3 regions of the Desulfitobacterium chlororespirans DSM 11544 genome follow, and region 1 is predicted to be linked to each of the others. Evidence: riboswitches for the same ligand, from Rfam matches in the RefSeq annotation. Region 1 holds a riboswitch; each other region holds the start of a gene.

What was found. A riboswitch is a leader RNA that binds a small molecule or an ion and turns the genes downstream of it on or off. The one in region 1 is predicted to bind cobalamin.
Region 2: it holds a riboswitch for cobalamin, as region 1 does, so the genes downstream of both, BUA14_RS07275 (bifunctional cobalt-precorrin-7 (C(5))-methyltransferase/cobalt-precorrin-6B (C(15))-methyltransferase) here and cobT (nicotinate-nucleotide--dimethylbenzimidazole phosphoribosyltransferase) in region 1, are expected to answer to the same signal.
Region 3: it holds a riboswitch for cobalamin, as region 1 does, so the genes downstream of both, BUA14_RS09925 (ABC transporter substrate-binding protein) here and cobT (nicotinate-nucleotide--dimethylbenzimidazole phosphoribosyltransferase) in region 1, are expected to answer to the same signal.

The regions. Positions count from the first base shown of each region.
Region 1 is NZ_FRDN01000015.1:44,576-49,504, forward strand. Features, by position in the region: gene cobU (bifunctional adenosylcobinamide kinase/adenosylcobinamide-phosphate guanylyltransferase) at 1-458, opposite strand, end outside; gene cobT (nicotinate-nucleotide--dimethylbenzimidazole phosphoribosyltransferase) at 478-1,617, opposite strand; cobalamin riboswitch at 1,717-1,892, opposite strand; gene BUA14_RS21600 (ATP-binding protein) at 2,006-3,385, shown strand; gene BUA14_RS21605 (GerAB/ArcD/ProY family transporter) at 3,601-4,707, shown strand; gene BUA14_RS21610 (spore germination protein) at 4,697-4,929, shown strand, end outside.
Region 2 is NZ_FRDN01000005.1:291,147-296,075, forward strand. Features, by position in the region: gene ftsH (ATP-dependent zinc metalloprotease FtsH) at 1-467, shown strand, start outside; gene BUA14_RS07265 (glycosyltransferase family 8 protein) at 560-1,444, shown strand; gene cbiD (cobalt-precorrin-5B (C(1))-methyltransferase CbiD) at 1,473-2,636, shown strand; cobalamin riboswitch at 2,672-2,849, shown strand; gene BUA14_RS07275 (bifunctional cobalt-precorrin-7 (C(5))-methyltransferase/cobalt-precorrin-6B (C(15))-methyltransferase) at 3,089-4,312, shown strand; gene cobI (precorrin-2 C(20)-methyltransferase) at 4,411-4,929, shown strand, end outside.
Region 3 is NZ_FRDN01000006.1:332,227-337,155, reverse strand. Features, by position in the region: gene BUA14_RS09930 (FecCD family ABC transporter permease) at 1-645, opposite strand, end outside; gene BUA14_RS09925 (ABC transporter substrate-binding protein) at 817-2,370, opposite strand; cobalamin riboswitch at 2,494-2,674, opposite strand; gene tsaA (tRNA (N6-threonylcarbamoyladenosine(37)-N6)-methyltransferase TrmO) at 2,693-3,130, opposite strand; gene BUA14_RS09915 (MarR family winged helix-turn-helix transcriptional regulator) at 3,157-3,612, opposite strand; gene BUA14_RS09910 (B12-binding domain-containing radical SAM protein) at 3,853-4,929, opposite strand, start outside.

The sequences.
Region 1 (4,929 bases):
TTATCCGGGACGATACCGTCTCCCACCTCATTGGTGACCATAATCACCTGAGGGCCGATATCCTGGGCTATACGGGCGACAATGCGGACCTGTTCGAGAATCTCCTGCTCTAACCTATGGAGGGCCTGGGTATACTCCTGCTCAGTCAGATTATCTTCTGCCGGATAGCGGGCAAGGAGAAGATTGGTCAGCCACAGGGTTACACAATCCACTAAAAGGACCCCTTTATCCTGAGCATGGCCTTCCAACAGGTCGGGGAGGGCAAGGGGTTCTTCCACCAAGCCCCAGTGGGCGGGGCGCTGGTCCTGATGTTTTCTGACACGCAAAGCCATTTCTTCATCATAGACCTGGGCTGTGGCGATGTAGGTAACAGGCAGGCCGGGATGAGCGGCCAGAAGCTCGGCAAAGCGGCTCTTGCCACTGCGGGCTCCGCCGGTTATGAGCACAAAATCTGACATAATTACCTCCGGTGATTGCTTAATTTTTGCCGCTGACTCCTGCGGATTCAAAAGTAGCCATCTCGTTGAGAATGCGGATGGAGGCGTCCAGAAGATGGAAAGCGATAGCGGCTCCTGTTCCCTCTCCTAACCGGAAATCCAGGTGCATGATGGGTTTGAGATCCAGTTGTTCCAGGGCGGCTCTGTGGCCGATCTCCACAGAAGAATGAGAGGGAATCAGGAAGAAGCGGGCCGTGGGGCAGATACGGACAGCAATGAGAGCGGCGGCAGTGGAGATGACTCCGTCTAAAAGGATGGGTACGCGGGAGTAGGCTGCGGCAAGAATTGCCCCGGCCAGGGCACCGATCTCCAGGCCCCCTATTTTGCTGAGGATATCTACTCCATCCTTGGGGTCGGGCTGATTGATGGCGATAGAGCGGGCGATGACGTCCTGCTTGCGGATGAGTCCCGCATCATCCAGACCGGTGCCCCGTCCGGTAACTTCCTGAGGCGGCAAGCCTGTCAAGAGAGAAATAATGGCTGTACTGGGGGTGGTATTGCCAATTCCCACTTCCCCCGTGGCCAGAACATTCACTCCGGAATCAATAGCCTGGCGGGCGATTTTAGCGCCGGTCAGCAGGGAAAGCAGAGCTTCTTTACGGCTCATGGCCGGCCCCTGGGCCATGTTATGGGTTCCGTTCATGATGCGGTGAGCCATAAGCTCCGGCGGATCCAGGGGGAAAGCCATGCCCACATCGGTGCAGATCACCTCGGCGCCGGCATGACGGGCCAGGACATTGATCCCCGCCCCGCCGCCCAGGAAATTATAGAACATCTGCGGGGTTACTTCCTGGGGGAAGGCACTGACACCTTCCGCCACCACGCCATGATCTCCTGCCATGACCAGAATGGCTTTCTTTTGTACTTCCGGCCAAGGCTGACCTTGAATCCCGCCCAGTTGTTTGGCGAGGGCTTCCAAGACTCCTAAACTGCCTTGGGGTTTGGTTAAGGAATCTAAACGGGTTTGCACAGCGGACATGACCTGTTCGTCAAGGCCGTGTATTCCCTGGATAAGATGGTTTAAGGCGGTTTCACATTCCTCCAGGGAAGCGTCACTTAAATTTTCCTGTCTCAAGAAGTCATCCACTAGCTTGTCCTGTTCTAATTCGGTTTTACTCATCTGTATTCCTCTCCTTTGATAAAAAAATAAAGTCCCGCCACTTCATAAGTGGTCGGGACTTTGCCTTCGTCGCCGCTGCTTTCCATAGCACCCATGGAAAGGCTTTCTTCATTCCTGGCAGGTCTCCTGGCTTGGATTCAAACGCTTTTTACCCCTTCCCGGTCTGGCCGGTGGTTATGGTTTAGGCTCATCCTACACAGTGGTGGGTCCGCACCGGAATCGCACCGGTTTCCCTATTCTCCCCTTGAGGGGCACCAAAGAATGGATTTTTTTAATTAATTATAGAATAGCAAAGAAGAAGATTTTGTCAACCCTTTACTTAAGGAATTAAAGGATTTAAGATAGGGGTTGTACTAGGACACGAGAAGAAAATAAGGATGTGCATGATGTGAATAGGACGAAAATTACCCGGTTAGCCCTTCTTTTGGACGGAATGGTTGTTTTTCGCGGCATCATAGGGGACCCGGTGACGGCTTCTTTCCAAAACCTGTTCCAGAGGATAGGGAGCAAGGAATTTGATCTGATGGCAATTTATAAAGACTATCATTATTTCTGTTCTTTAGCGACCCAGGTTCATTGGCCTGATTATCTTTGGGAGCGTATGCTTCAAGACGACAATGAGCTGGCCAGGCAAACAGCTCAACAGGGAAAGGACCGGGTCCCGGCCGGGCTTTGCCGGCTGGCTGGTCGGGAACTGCTGTATTTGCGGGAGCTTGCCGAGCTGAAGGCGGAAGATATTAAGGATGCTGTTAAGGCACGGTGTGCAGAGCAGGAGACGGAAGAGCCGGGCCTCTGGCTGGAGGAGCCATTGCGCCCGGAAAGCTGGCCTGGCTGGCTAAGTCTTCCGGATATGGATAGGGAAAAAGAAACTTATGCAAAAGAAGGAAATCAGGCTGAGCTGTATCTCCTCACCGCTCAGAAAAGGTTGAAGCAGAGTCTGCTTCAGGGAACAGAAGAGGAAATGGTGGAGGCGCTGCTTGCTTATTATCAAACCATGGGTACCGGATTGTTTGGCCGGTGCATGGCTCTCAAATGGCGGAGCCGTATGGAAAGGCTTGAAGGGGTACACCCTGAGCCGATGCGCATAAGCAAGTTGATTAATCAGGAACGGGAACAGGGAATCATCCTCCAGAATACTGAATTTTTTCTGAAAGGCCTTCCGGCCAATAATGTGATTCTCTATGGCAATCGTGGGACCGGGAAATCTTCCTTGGTGAAAGCTTTAGTGCAGGAATATGGTGAGCAAGGACTGCGCCTGGTCGAATTATCGAAAACAGACTTGCATGACTACCCGAAGATTATTCGGCTCCTGGCCAGGCAGCCTTTGAAGTTCATCCTGTTTATTGACGACCTTTCTTTTGAAGACACGGAAAGTGATTATAAGAATCTGAAGACCCTGCTGGAGGGAGGGCTGGAAGGGAAGCCCCAAAATGTACTGATCTATGCCACCTCCAACCGGCGCCATCTGGTCAGAGAAACCTTCGGCGAACGTCAGGTTGAGGAAGTCCACCGGCGGGATAATATGGAGGAAAAATTGTCCTTATCCGACCGTTTCGGCATTACGGTCACCTTCCCTACACCGGATCAGGAAGGATATCTGAAGATTGTCGAGGAGTTAGCGGCTCAGGATGGGCTGGCAATTCCCAAAGAGGATTTAAGACAGCAGGCTCTGCGCTGGGTGATGAATCATAATGCCCGTTCGGGGAGAACGGCCCGTCAGTTTGTGGATTTTTTGGTGGCCAGGGAAGGGTTGGCCGCTCAGTCATAGTTTTGGATAGCCGGCTTATGGGGCCGGCTTTTTTTGTTTTCTGAAAAGATCCGAAGGTGGAGTCTCCAGGATTTTGTTTTACACCGGTCGCTCCATAAGCTGCGCGGATGTGGGATAAAGCTACACGACCCAAGCCCCCATCTCCTCGGAAAATGTATAAGGCTGAGCGTTCATCCTAATACTAACTTATCCGTAATGATGAAAGTGTGAAATCCATGAATGTAAAAATCTCAAGCCGTCAATCCTTTTGTACTTATTTCGTGATTGTTTCGCTGTCTTTAGGCATGCCCAATCTAATCATAAGAGATTTGGGGCAGGATTTTTGGCTGGCTATTCTGGTGGCTATGGTTATAGAAACAATGCTGGGCTTTTTCTTATATAAAATGGGCAGGGCTTATACCAATCAGACAATTTTTCAATACAGTAAGAAAATCCTCGGCAGAACATTAGGTAAGGTAATGATTGGAATTTTCAGCCTTTATTGTATTAGTGTAGCCATCACCCTTACGCAAATTCTTATCGAATTCTTTGCCTCGATGGTGATGCCGGAAACTCCGCGCTATGTCTTTGCCATCGTGCTTTTATTGGTGAGTACCTACGCCTGCAGTGCCGGGCTGGAAGTGATTATGAGGCTTTCTGAGATTATCGCTCCGTTTGTTCTTGGCTCCTTTCTCTTTATCATGCTGTTTAATATTGGGAATATGGAGTTTGATAATTTGAGGCCCATGTTCCAGCACAGCCTAGAGGAGGTTCTAAGGGGGGCCATGCTTCCTTCGGCTTGGTTCGGGATCTGCATTATTATGGGCGTTTTAATGGCATACCATAATAATCCTAAAGACATGTACAAGATAAAACTCATGGGAGTTGGCCTGGGTATCCTGACCATCACCATCTCCATGTTCTTTGCCATTATGGTTCTGAGTGTAGAAGTGGGGTCCAGGCAATTGTATTCCGTCTATATTCTTGCCCGCTTTGTTGATGTAGGAAATTTTATTCAAAGAATGGAAGCGTTTCAAATTGTCTCCTGGACGGCGGGATCTTTTTTGATTTTGGCTTTGTTTCACTATGCCGGTGTGGAAGGCTTAAAACATATTTTTTCCAAAAAATCCCGTCTGTTTTTAGGGATCAGCATTGCCGTGATTGTATTTGTTTTTGCTGTCTTTATTAATCCTACCACCATTGATAAAGCTGTATTTCTGAAAAACATCCTGGGAGTCTATGGCCTAATTGTCGAAATATGTGGAGTCTTTCTCCTTTTTATCGTTTACGTCTTAAAACAAAAATTCAAGGTTGTAAAGAAGAGGTCTTCAAATGAGCAATAAGAACGAATCCAACATATCCCCCAATCTTGAAGAGAATCGAAGGCGTTTAGCTAATAGCTTCAAAAACTCTGTGGATCTTTTGTTCCGTGAACTACGATTTGGGAAGACGAACAAAGGTTTTTTGGTCTATCTTGATGGTTTGGTGGATCGGCAATACATAAGTGCGTCGATCATTAGACCCCTCATGGAATTTCAAGGCTCTGAGCCAATTCTGTCACTGGA
Region 2 (4,929 bases), on a different contig from region 1:
TTCCAAGGACTTCCGGGGCCTTAGGTTATACCATGCAAGTGGAAGAAGATGAACGCGTTCTCATGAGCAAGGAAGAGGCCTTCAATAAAATCACCACCTTTACGGGAGGGCGGGCCGCTGAAGAATTGATCTTTGGAACCTATACTTCGGGAGCCTCCAATGATATTGAACAAGCCACCAAAATTGCCCGGGCCATGGTTACCCGTCTGGGGATGAGCAAGAACTTTGATATGATGGCCTTAGAGACAGTGAATAATCCTTACCTTGGTGGCGATACTTCTTTGATGTGTTCTCCGGAAACCGCAGCCAAGATTGATGAGGAGATTTTATCCATCATCAAAAGCGCCCACAAAAAAGCGTTCGAAATTTTAAAAGAAAATATTGAAAAGCTTCATGAATTAGCACGTTATTTGTTGGAAAAGGAAACCATCACCGGAGAAGAATTTATGGCGGTGCTCTCCAGGTAGAAAACAAGGACTGGTGATGTTTTGACATCCCAGTCCTTGTTTGGCGTTAAGCTGCTGCATCGCATCATCTTCTTACTCTAAGATGAATCAGCATGATCAATCAGGATAAGATCAATCAGCAAAGGGGTAAAACGATGAATATTTTAGTCACCCTGAATTCGGGCTATGTAAAACAGTTAATGGTTATGCTGACCTCTCTGCTTGACTCCAATCCAGGGGAGCAGTTTACAGTTTATGTAGCCCATTCCGCCATGTCCAAGGAGGACTTTGCACGTATCGATCAGGCCATTGATACCTCACGATGTAAGATTGAAGGAATTAAACTAGCCGATGAAGGTTTGAGCAAGGCGCCCATTACCAGCCGCTATCCCAAGGAAATGTATTATCGGATTTTTGCAGTGAATTATCTTCCCGATCACCTTGAACGGATTTTGTACCTGGATCCTGATCTTGTTGTCATAAATCCTTTAAAGGAACTCTACACGATAGACTTCCAGGGAAACTTCTTCGCAGCAGCCTCCCATGTTAAGGAACTATTGAAAAAGCTTAATCACGTCAGGCTTAATATGGTTGAAGACAGCACCTATGTCAATTCGGGGGTGATGATGATGAACTTGTCCCTGCTGCGTCAGGAACAGGATGTTCATGAAGTCTACGCATATATTGAAGAGTACAAGCACCGCTTATTCCTGCCTGACCAGGATGTTCTCAATGGGGTCTATAGTGATAAAACCCTGACTGTAGATGCGAAAATCTATAATCTCAGTGAACGATATTATGCCCTCTATAATCTGAACCCCAAGTATTGGGATGCTAAAATTGATCTGGATTGGGTCCGCCACAATACTGCGATTATTCACTATTGTGGCCGCAACAAACCCTGGAAAGAAAACTATATTGGGGAATTGGACGTTTTTTATAAAAACTATGAGCAAAAGGTTCGTATCAAAATGAAGGATTTTGAAATTATGAGGTGAAATGATAGCATTAGAGTTAAATACAATAATGGGTGGGGCGGCGGATATGAGGAAAAAGACGAAGGACAGGCATTCATGGAAAACGGGCTTTACTACGGGCAGTTGTGCAGCAGGGGCGGCAAAAGCTGCCTGCCTTTTGCTGAAAGGATTGCATCAGGGAACAGAGGTGGATATCCCGCTGCCTCAGGGCGAACGGCTTCAATTGTCCGTACATAGATGGGACATGGCAGAAGATGTTGCTTGGGTAAGCATTATCAAAAATGCGGGAGATGATCCCGATGTCACCCATGGTTTGGAAGTGGTAGCCAGGGTGCAGCTCCTTTCTGAAAGAGGAGAAATCCGCATTCGTGGCGGGCGGGGCATCGGAGTTGTCACCAAAAAGGGTCTGCAGATTCCTCCGGGGGAAAGCGCTATCAATCCTGTTCCCCGGTCCATGATTCAGGCCGCGGTACGGGAGATATTTCCCCAGGAAGAAGTCCTGGTGGTGATCGAAGTGCCTGAAGGGGAACGGCTTGCTCTAAAGACTTTGAATCCCCGACTGGGAATTATGGGAGGGGTATCGATTTTAGGTACAACGGGTATCGTGCGGCCGATGTCGGAAGAAGCCTTTAAGAATTCGATCCTGCCTGAATTGGATCAAGCCGTCGCTTATGGACATAAAGCCATTGTTCTGACTCCTGGCAATTATGGCTTTAGGGTAGCCAGGGAGCAGCTCATGGTTCCTGAGGAAGCCATTATTCAGATGAGTAATTTTGTGGGCTTTTTACTGGAAGAGGCTGCTTATCGCAAGATCGAAAAGGTGCTCCTCTTAGGTCATATTGGCAAACTCATTAAAGTGGCCGGGGGAATTTTCCATACTCATACTCATGTTGCCGATGCCCGGATGGAGATCCTGGTAGCTCATGCCGCCCTGGCTGGTATGGATCAGAATTCCTTGCAGGCCATCGCGGAGTTGCCGACAGTTGAAGGTGCTGCCGAAGAAATTCGCAGCAAGGGCTGGGGGAGTCTTTTGTTTAAACTGGCTGAAAGGGCAAGTCACCGGGCTCAAGACCATGTGCATGGGGAACTTCAGGTGGGAACTGCTTTTACTTTGCTTAACGGAGAGATCATCGCCTGGGACGCTCCGGCTAAGGAGATCGGCAAAGAATTTTGGCGTTGGCCCCCGATGGAGGAGGAATTTTGGCGAAAATAGAGAATAGTTTAGTAATTCGAATTAAGTTGTCTCAACAACCGAATAGTATTCAAGGTTCCTCTTTAGAGGAAGAAAAGGGAAGCCGGTGAAAATCCGGCGCGGTCCCGCCACTGTGAACCACGAGTGTCTCTTAAGGCCCACTGGGATAAGCCTGGGAAGGGAAGAGGCATAAAGACTGGAAGCCAGGAGACCTGCCTTGAACATTGCGTTACGGCCACGAGCGATGGGTGTAGTGACGATTTCGGAATTGCCGAAGGGAAGAATCAAAGAGCCGCTCAGGGCTCTTTTTTTGCACTATCAGAAAGTATAAGCTTGTGCTATATACTTTCTAAGCATAAGGGCAACCAGCGGCTTCACCTCACTTGGGGGTATGGGTTTAAGGCTCGGCGAAGCCGGGTTTTCTTTATTTAGTTTGCTTTTTAATTGAGCTTAATCGAGGGGAAAGTGATGGGATGATTCAAATAGTGGGGATAGGCCCTGGTACGAGTGCATGGGTTTCTCAGGCTGTTGAAGCAATGGTCGCTCAGAGCGATGTTTTGGTAGGAGGGAAACGAGCCTTGGAGCTGTTCCCGGATTTCCAAGGAGAGTCATACCGAGTCACTGGAAATCTGGCGGAAACTCAGCAAACCTTGCAGAAAGTATTGCAGCAGGGCAAAAAAGCCAGTGTTCTGGTTTCCGGTGATCCAGGTTTTTATAGTCTGCTTCCCTGGCTGAAAAGGGAGTTTCCACAAGAAGAAATTCAAGTGTTGCCCGGCCTCAGCTCCATTCAGCTGGCCTTTGCCCGGGCAGGGGTGCCCTGGCAGGATGCTGAACTGCTTAGTGTCCATGGCCGTCCGCTGAACTGTTTGCCTTTACAGCTCAGCCGGCCTGTGGGAGTGCTTACTGGAGGTGAAAACTCACCCCGGAAGGTCGCTGAGTATTATCACACCTATGGTTTTAATCCGCGAATCTCACTTGGCAACGCCTTAACCTATGCGGAAGAGCGTTGGCTGAATACAGATGCTCATCAGCTTATGAATTCAGAAGAAGATTTCGCCAATGCGGTGATGATCCTCTATCCTGAAGAAGCAGAGCATAAGCCGGAGCAATCTTTGCTCTCCCCGTCCAGGAGCTTTGGCATCAAGGATGAGGAGTTTATGCGCGGTGATGTCCCCATGACCAAGACGGAGATTCGCGTTCAAGTTCTGGCTAAGGCGGGAATTATCCCCGCGAGCCGGGTCCTGGATGTAGGAGCAGGGACGGGAAGTATAAGCATTGAAGCTGCTTTTCTGGCTCATCGCGGCTGTGTTTATGCGGTGGAAGAAAATCCGGAGGCTCAAGAGCTGATCCTGAAGAATCAGGAGAAATTTCAGGTAAGAAACCTGCGCTTGATTCGTGGCTCCGCACCGCTGGCATTACAGGAAATCCCGCCTGTGGATGTCTGTATTATTGGCGGAAGCCATGGACAGATTCGGGAGATTTTACACCAAGCCCCTCTGGTACCTGGGGGACGGGCAGTCGTGACTGCCGTAACTTTAGAGACATTAGCTCATGGTATGGAGGCCCTGAAAAGCTTGCAATACGAGGATGTTGAGGTGGTTTCGATCCAAGCTGTACGCTGGAAGGGCATTAAGGATATTCATCTTGCCCAGGCCCAAAATCCTGTATTTATACTCTCAGGAAGAAAAGGAAGCTGAGGTCTCCGCTCAAACACAGGAGCCAAGACCCCTGGCAGGGGAAAAAGCACTGCAGAACTGCAAACTGGCTGCGAGACGAGGAACTAAGGAGGAACAAAGTGAAGAAGGATAGGAATGAAGACAAAAACACAGTAAACATCCTGATCGGGGAAAAGGCCAAATTCTATGGGGTGGGTGTAGGACCAGGGGACCCTAAGCTCATTACCCTGAAGGCCGTGGAAATATTACAAGCTATTCAAGTCGTCGCCATACCCAAATCCAAGATGGAGCGGGAAAGTGTCGCCTGGGAGATTGCCCAGTCACACTGCCCCTCCGGAGTCAGCATTTTAGAGCTGGAAATGCCGATGACCGCCGACGAAAGCATACTCCAGGCCGCTTGGCAGAGTGCAGCGGAGAAGATTGAGGCGGAGCTCGGTCAAGGGCATTCGGTTGCCTTCCTTACTTTAGGTGATCCTTCCTTATACAGTACCTATAGTTATTTACTGACCATTCTAAGAGAGCGGCTTGAGCCGGACCAAATAGAGACCATCCCAGGGATCACGGCTATGGCCGCTGCCGCTGCCCGAGTAAATTGGCCTTTAGCCACGGGTGATGAGCCTCTGATTGTTTTGCCGGGG
Region 3 (4,929 bases), on a different contig from region 1:
ATCATCCAGGGTCATTGCGGTCAGTTTCCAGGCATTTTTGAACAAAACCAAAAAACACACTATCAGCACCACAAGGACAATAAAAAATTTGCCCCAGGTGGTTTTCAATAAGCTGCCGAAATTCCAGAAGATTAAACTTTGCAGTTTATCCTCGTCGGCGACATACTGCAAGATCATGGTCAGAGAGTTAAACAAGAAATTTAACGCTACCCCAAAAAGAATGATGGCCGTTTTATTGATTTGTCTCTGCCTGGAAAAGGTATAGATGGCCACTGCCACCAAAAGGGCAAAGGCGAAAGCATTGACCGTCACAGCCAGGGTTTCCGGGACCTTCAGCACATTAGCGTTCAAAATCAATCCCATGGCCGCTCCGAAGGAAGCGGCGGCGGAAATTCCCAGGGTATAAGGACTGGCGATGGGATTGCGCAGGATGGTTTGCAATTCACAGCCGCTGATACCTAAGGATGCACCCACCACGATGGCCATAAGAGCCATGGGTAAACGGATATCCCTGATGATCATGGAGTTATGTCCATCCCCTTCTCCCGTGAGCAGCACCCGCAATACTTCACTAATCGCTATGGAAGAGGAACCGATGGAAATATTCAGGACCACTAAAACGATCATTGCTAGTGAAAAGCTCATAATCAAAAAGATTCTTCTCTTGATCAGCTGATTATATAATTTGCGGTTGGCATTTTCTTCATGCTTAATCTTGATTCACTCCTTAGCCTTTCTTGGCTGAAATCAGCTCAAACCGGCATCCAAAAGGGCTGCGGATCGTTGGCGCCAACTTTCCGAAGCCCTTTGCCGTTTTTATTTTTTTAAGGAAGTACTGTTTTCAAGGCCCGTAAACCAGGTGCTGATATCGCTGTCCACCAGCATAAATTTATCGAAAAATTCATCAAGGACCACCTCCGGATCAAGGTCTGCGAATTCTTCAGGATAGAAGAGCTTGGCCATCTTCAGACAAGGATAAAAGGCATAAATGGAACGGCTGGTTGAATGGGCAAATTCATAGACCTTGTTATTTTTAACCGCCTGCAAATTGCTCCAGCCGGTTCTGTTGATAATATCGTACTGTGGGGGTTCTTTCTTTTTATTAAGGCTGTCCAGCCAACCGTCATTGACACCGCTGAGAATGATATAATCCGGATCAGCTTTGATGACATACTCGGGATCAAGGGTATTGCTGCTTCCTCCCGCGGATGCCTTATCTAAAAGCACGGCATCGGCAATATTGTCACCGCCGGCAATAGCAATGGGCAGACCCCACCCGGAAACGCTGGTTCCTGTGCTCCCGAAGACCTCGGAGTAGCCTGACTTTTCATAATAAACCGTGGGCTTATCCTGACGCTGGGCAAGATTCTTGGCAGTAATGAGTCCATACTGCTTATCCATGAACGCCACGACTTCGGCGGCTTTTTCTTCTTCCTGGAATATCTTGCCCAAGAGCTTCATGGTCTCCTGAACCGACTTATCTAATTTTTTGCCGGGTACATCGATGAGCACGATATCGATTCCTGCCGCCGCAAGCTGATCTTCTATTTCCAAGGCATATTTATGGGCAGCCATGGCTGAGTTGACGATGAGAACATCGGGATTCATGGACAGCACCATTTCCAGGTCAAAGGGCGCGTTATGATCGGAGATCTGGCCTATATGCTGGGTATAGTCCCTAACCAGGGGCTTATACAGCTGGGCATATTTTTGAATGCCACCGCCGCCGTCCTGTCCGGAAGCAACCAGCATTGAAAAGGCCTCCTTCCCTTTCAGCGGTATAATATAGTCGATGACATCCATGGTGCTGATAGCATAGGAGGAAATAGGCAGGTCAATGGTTACCTCTCTGCCTTTGACATCCTTTATGGTTATAGAACTTGTCGTCTCTTTTTTAACGGGCATGGTATCCTTATTCAGAGGGGATATTACATTCGCGCTCCCCTCTTCAGCAGCGACATAGCCGTATTGAACAGGATCTTGACCGGCTTCCTTTAAAGCCGCGGCCACCCCATTGATAATCCCCTTACTGGTCAGTGTCGCACCGGCAACCACATCCACATCCAGGGACTGAGCTTCAATAATACGCTGGGGTATTTTCTCGATGGCGATGCCGCCAACATCCTCAGTTTCCGTATTTTCGCCTACAGTAATCTTCGTGATTTTTCCTTCCTTATCCACGTCCGCTGTCACTTCAAGATCCCCGTGATAACCGGGCGCTTTCGCCGTGTAAGTCCCGGCTGCAACTGCTTTTTCAGCAGGTGGGTTTTCCGCCGGTTTGTTGGCAGCTGCTGAATTGCAGCCCCCCAGGAGCACCATCATGACGATGACCAATAAAGCAGCTGTTTTTTGTCTATAGCTTTTCTCCATTGTTCTCCACCTTTCTTTCTGACTTCTTCTCGTTTGAGCATCCAAGCTTCTGCCCTGGTTTCTTACGTCTTCCGCTTGATTTTGGGCAAAGAAAATAAACCACCCTCCCCTCCGGAAAATGAATTGTAGTTTTATCAACAGGCAGGTCTCCTGGCTCGCGCCTTTATTTATCGCCTTCCCAGTCTTCGCCAGTGGCATGAAGATAAATAAATCTTTAACGGCGCTTACAGTAACGGGGGTTGCTCAGGATTTGCACCTGATTCCCTTTTCATTACTTACGTAAACCTGTCAATAGTTTCTTATTCAGCTTTAAACAACCAAACTATATCCCTTTATCGCTGAAACCAGTCTCGTTCAATTGACCAGTGGTTAGGTCGATATAAGGCTTAATATCAAGTACAGGAGTATTATCCAACATATCCACTCCTTCGAAAAACAAGCGGTTACCCTCTCTTTTCCTGAACCGGACTATGGACAGGCCGATGCCGTTGGGCCGGTTGGGAGATCGTGTGGAAAACACACCCATGACCTGATTGTTTCTGCGGGAAAGGGTCGTCAGCTTATATCCCGGGGATTTATGAAAATAAAACAAAATGGCCCCATAGCCCCCTGCTTGGATATCGGCAATACCTTCCTGGTATTCTTCGAGAACTTCAATAACAGCCATCGTTTCTCCCGAAAGAGTGCTTTGCCTGGGGGCGTCGCCCTTTTCCTTATAAGGAGACCGGATATATCCGATCGGTTTCATTAAGATCTCCACTGACTTCTCCTCCTCAGACCGTCTTTTTACCTGTGCCTGCGTTCATAATCGGCGATATTATCCAGCATTTTATATAAAATCCGCCTGGCGGTTTCCCGCTCCTCCTCTGTAAAATCTTTGGCCAGAATTCGGTTCAATCCTTTAAACACTTCATGAAATTCCTCTTCAAAATCCCTTGCTTTTGCTGTAACATAGACAATTTTTTTACGGCCGTCTTTAGGATCTTCTTCCCTGTATACATAACCTTCTTCTTCAAGCTTTTTCAAGGCTCTCGCTGTGTTTGCCTTATCGATATTGAGTAGTTCGCTTAGCTCTTCCTGGGTTATGCCATCGTAATTAAACAGCAATTGGGTCAAAAATGCCCATTGTCCCTGTCCGATGTTATAGTCTTTGATATTTCTGCCGATATAGGTCTGACTATAACGATCGATGGCTGAAATAGCCTTGATCAGTGATTTTCTTTTGTCTATACGCTCGTTCATGCTCTTCCCTTTGCTTATGTAGTTAGTAGTTCTGAATAACTAGTTGCGAAAGCAACGAATTATTCCTAATAAATTTACTTTATTTGATGCTTTTCAACACACGTTATTAATATGCTATACTATTCAATCAAATCTGTCAATCATCCTATTCAAGGAATATGACTTTTTCTATAACAACAATGGGCGGGTCGTACATGACAAGAGTTGAGGAGACCATCCCACTGAGAAAAAGATTGAATCCTACTTTACCCGATAAGAGATCCACGCTGCCAGCCGCCCTACGGTTCTCATGAGGATAATCCGCGCCAGCGCCGATGTAAACCTACCGAATTTACGGTATAAAATATTAAATAAAAAATAAGATTTGCGCTGGGCCTTATGTTCCGGCCTACGGCGCCATATATTGGGAAAGGAATAAAACTCAAAGTAGATCCATAGATAGCCCTTATCTAATTCCTCTGCCGTCATTCCCTTGGGCTGAAAGACCACATGAGCAGTATTGTACTTTGACAGCTCATGATCGAGTATGCGGCCTTCCTCTTTCATCCGGCCATGCAACTCTGTGCCGGGATAGGGAGTGAGAATATGAGAAGTTAAGGTTTCAATTTTGTTCCTGACCAGCCAATCCAGTGTTCTCTGAAAAACATCCGGTTCATCCCCGTCCAGACCAAAGACCATGCTGGCATTGATCATAATGCCCCGGCTGTGAATTTCCGTGATAATCTTTTCATACTTCTCGAACTGGTTATCCTTATTTACTCCATGCAATGAGGAATTATTGATCGATTCAAAACCGATAAAAAGGCTCTGGCAGCCCGTCTCCGCCATCAAATCCAGCACATCGGGATAGTCGGCAATTTTCGTCGTGACGGCAGCACTCCATTTTAACTCCCTGCCCTGCAGATTATTAAGCAGTTCACGAGTATAGGCGGGCACACCGATGAAATTATCGTCAATAAAAAGGATATGCCGGGTTCCCAGGCCTTCAATATCTCTGAGCACATCCGCAACAGGGCGACGGATATACATCCTGTTCCGGCAGCTGTTATAGCAGAAGCCACAGCGGTTGGGACAGCCGCGGCTTGTGGTAATGATATTGGTATAGAGGTAGCGGTCTTTATCGATTCTGTTATAAGCCGGCGAAGCAATCTCCTCGCCCCGGAAACCTGCCATATCATGATAGACCCGTTGTAATCTGCCTTCTTCCGCATCTTCGATCATCCGTGTCCATACCCGCTCGGCGGCGCCAATACAAATAGCGTCGAAATATCCACTGCACTCGTCCGGGCTGCTGGTAACATGGATCCCCCCGGCCAC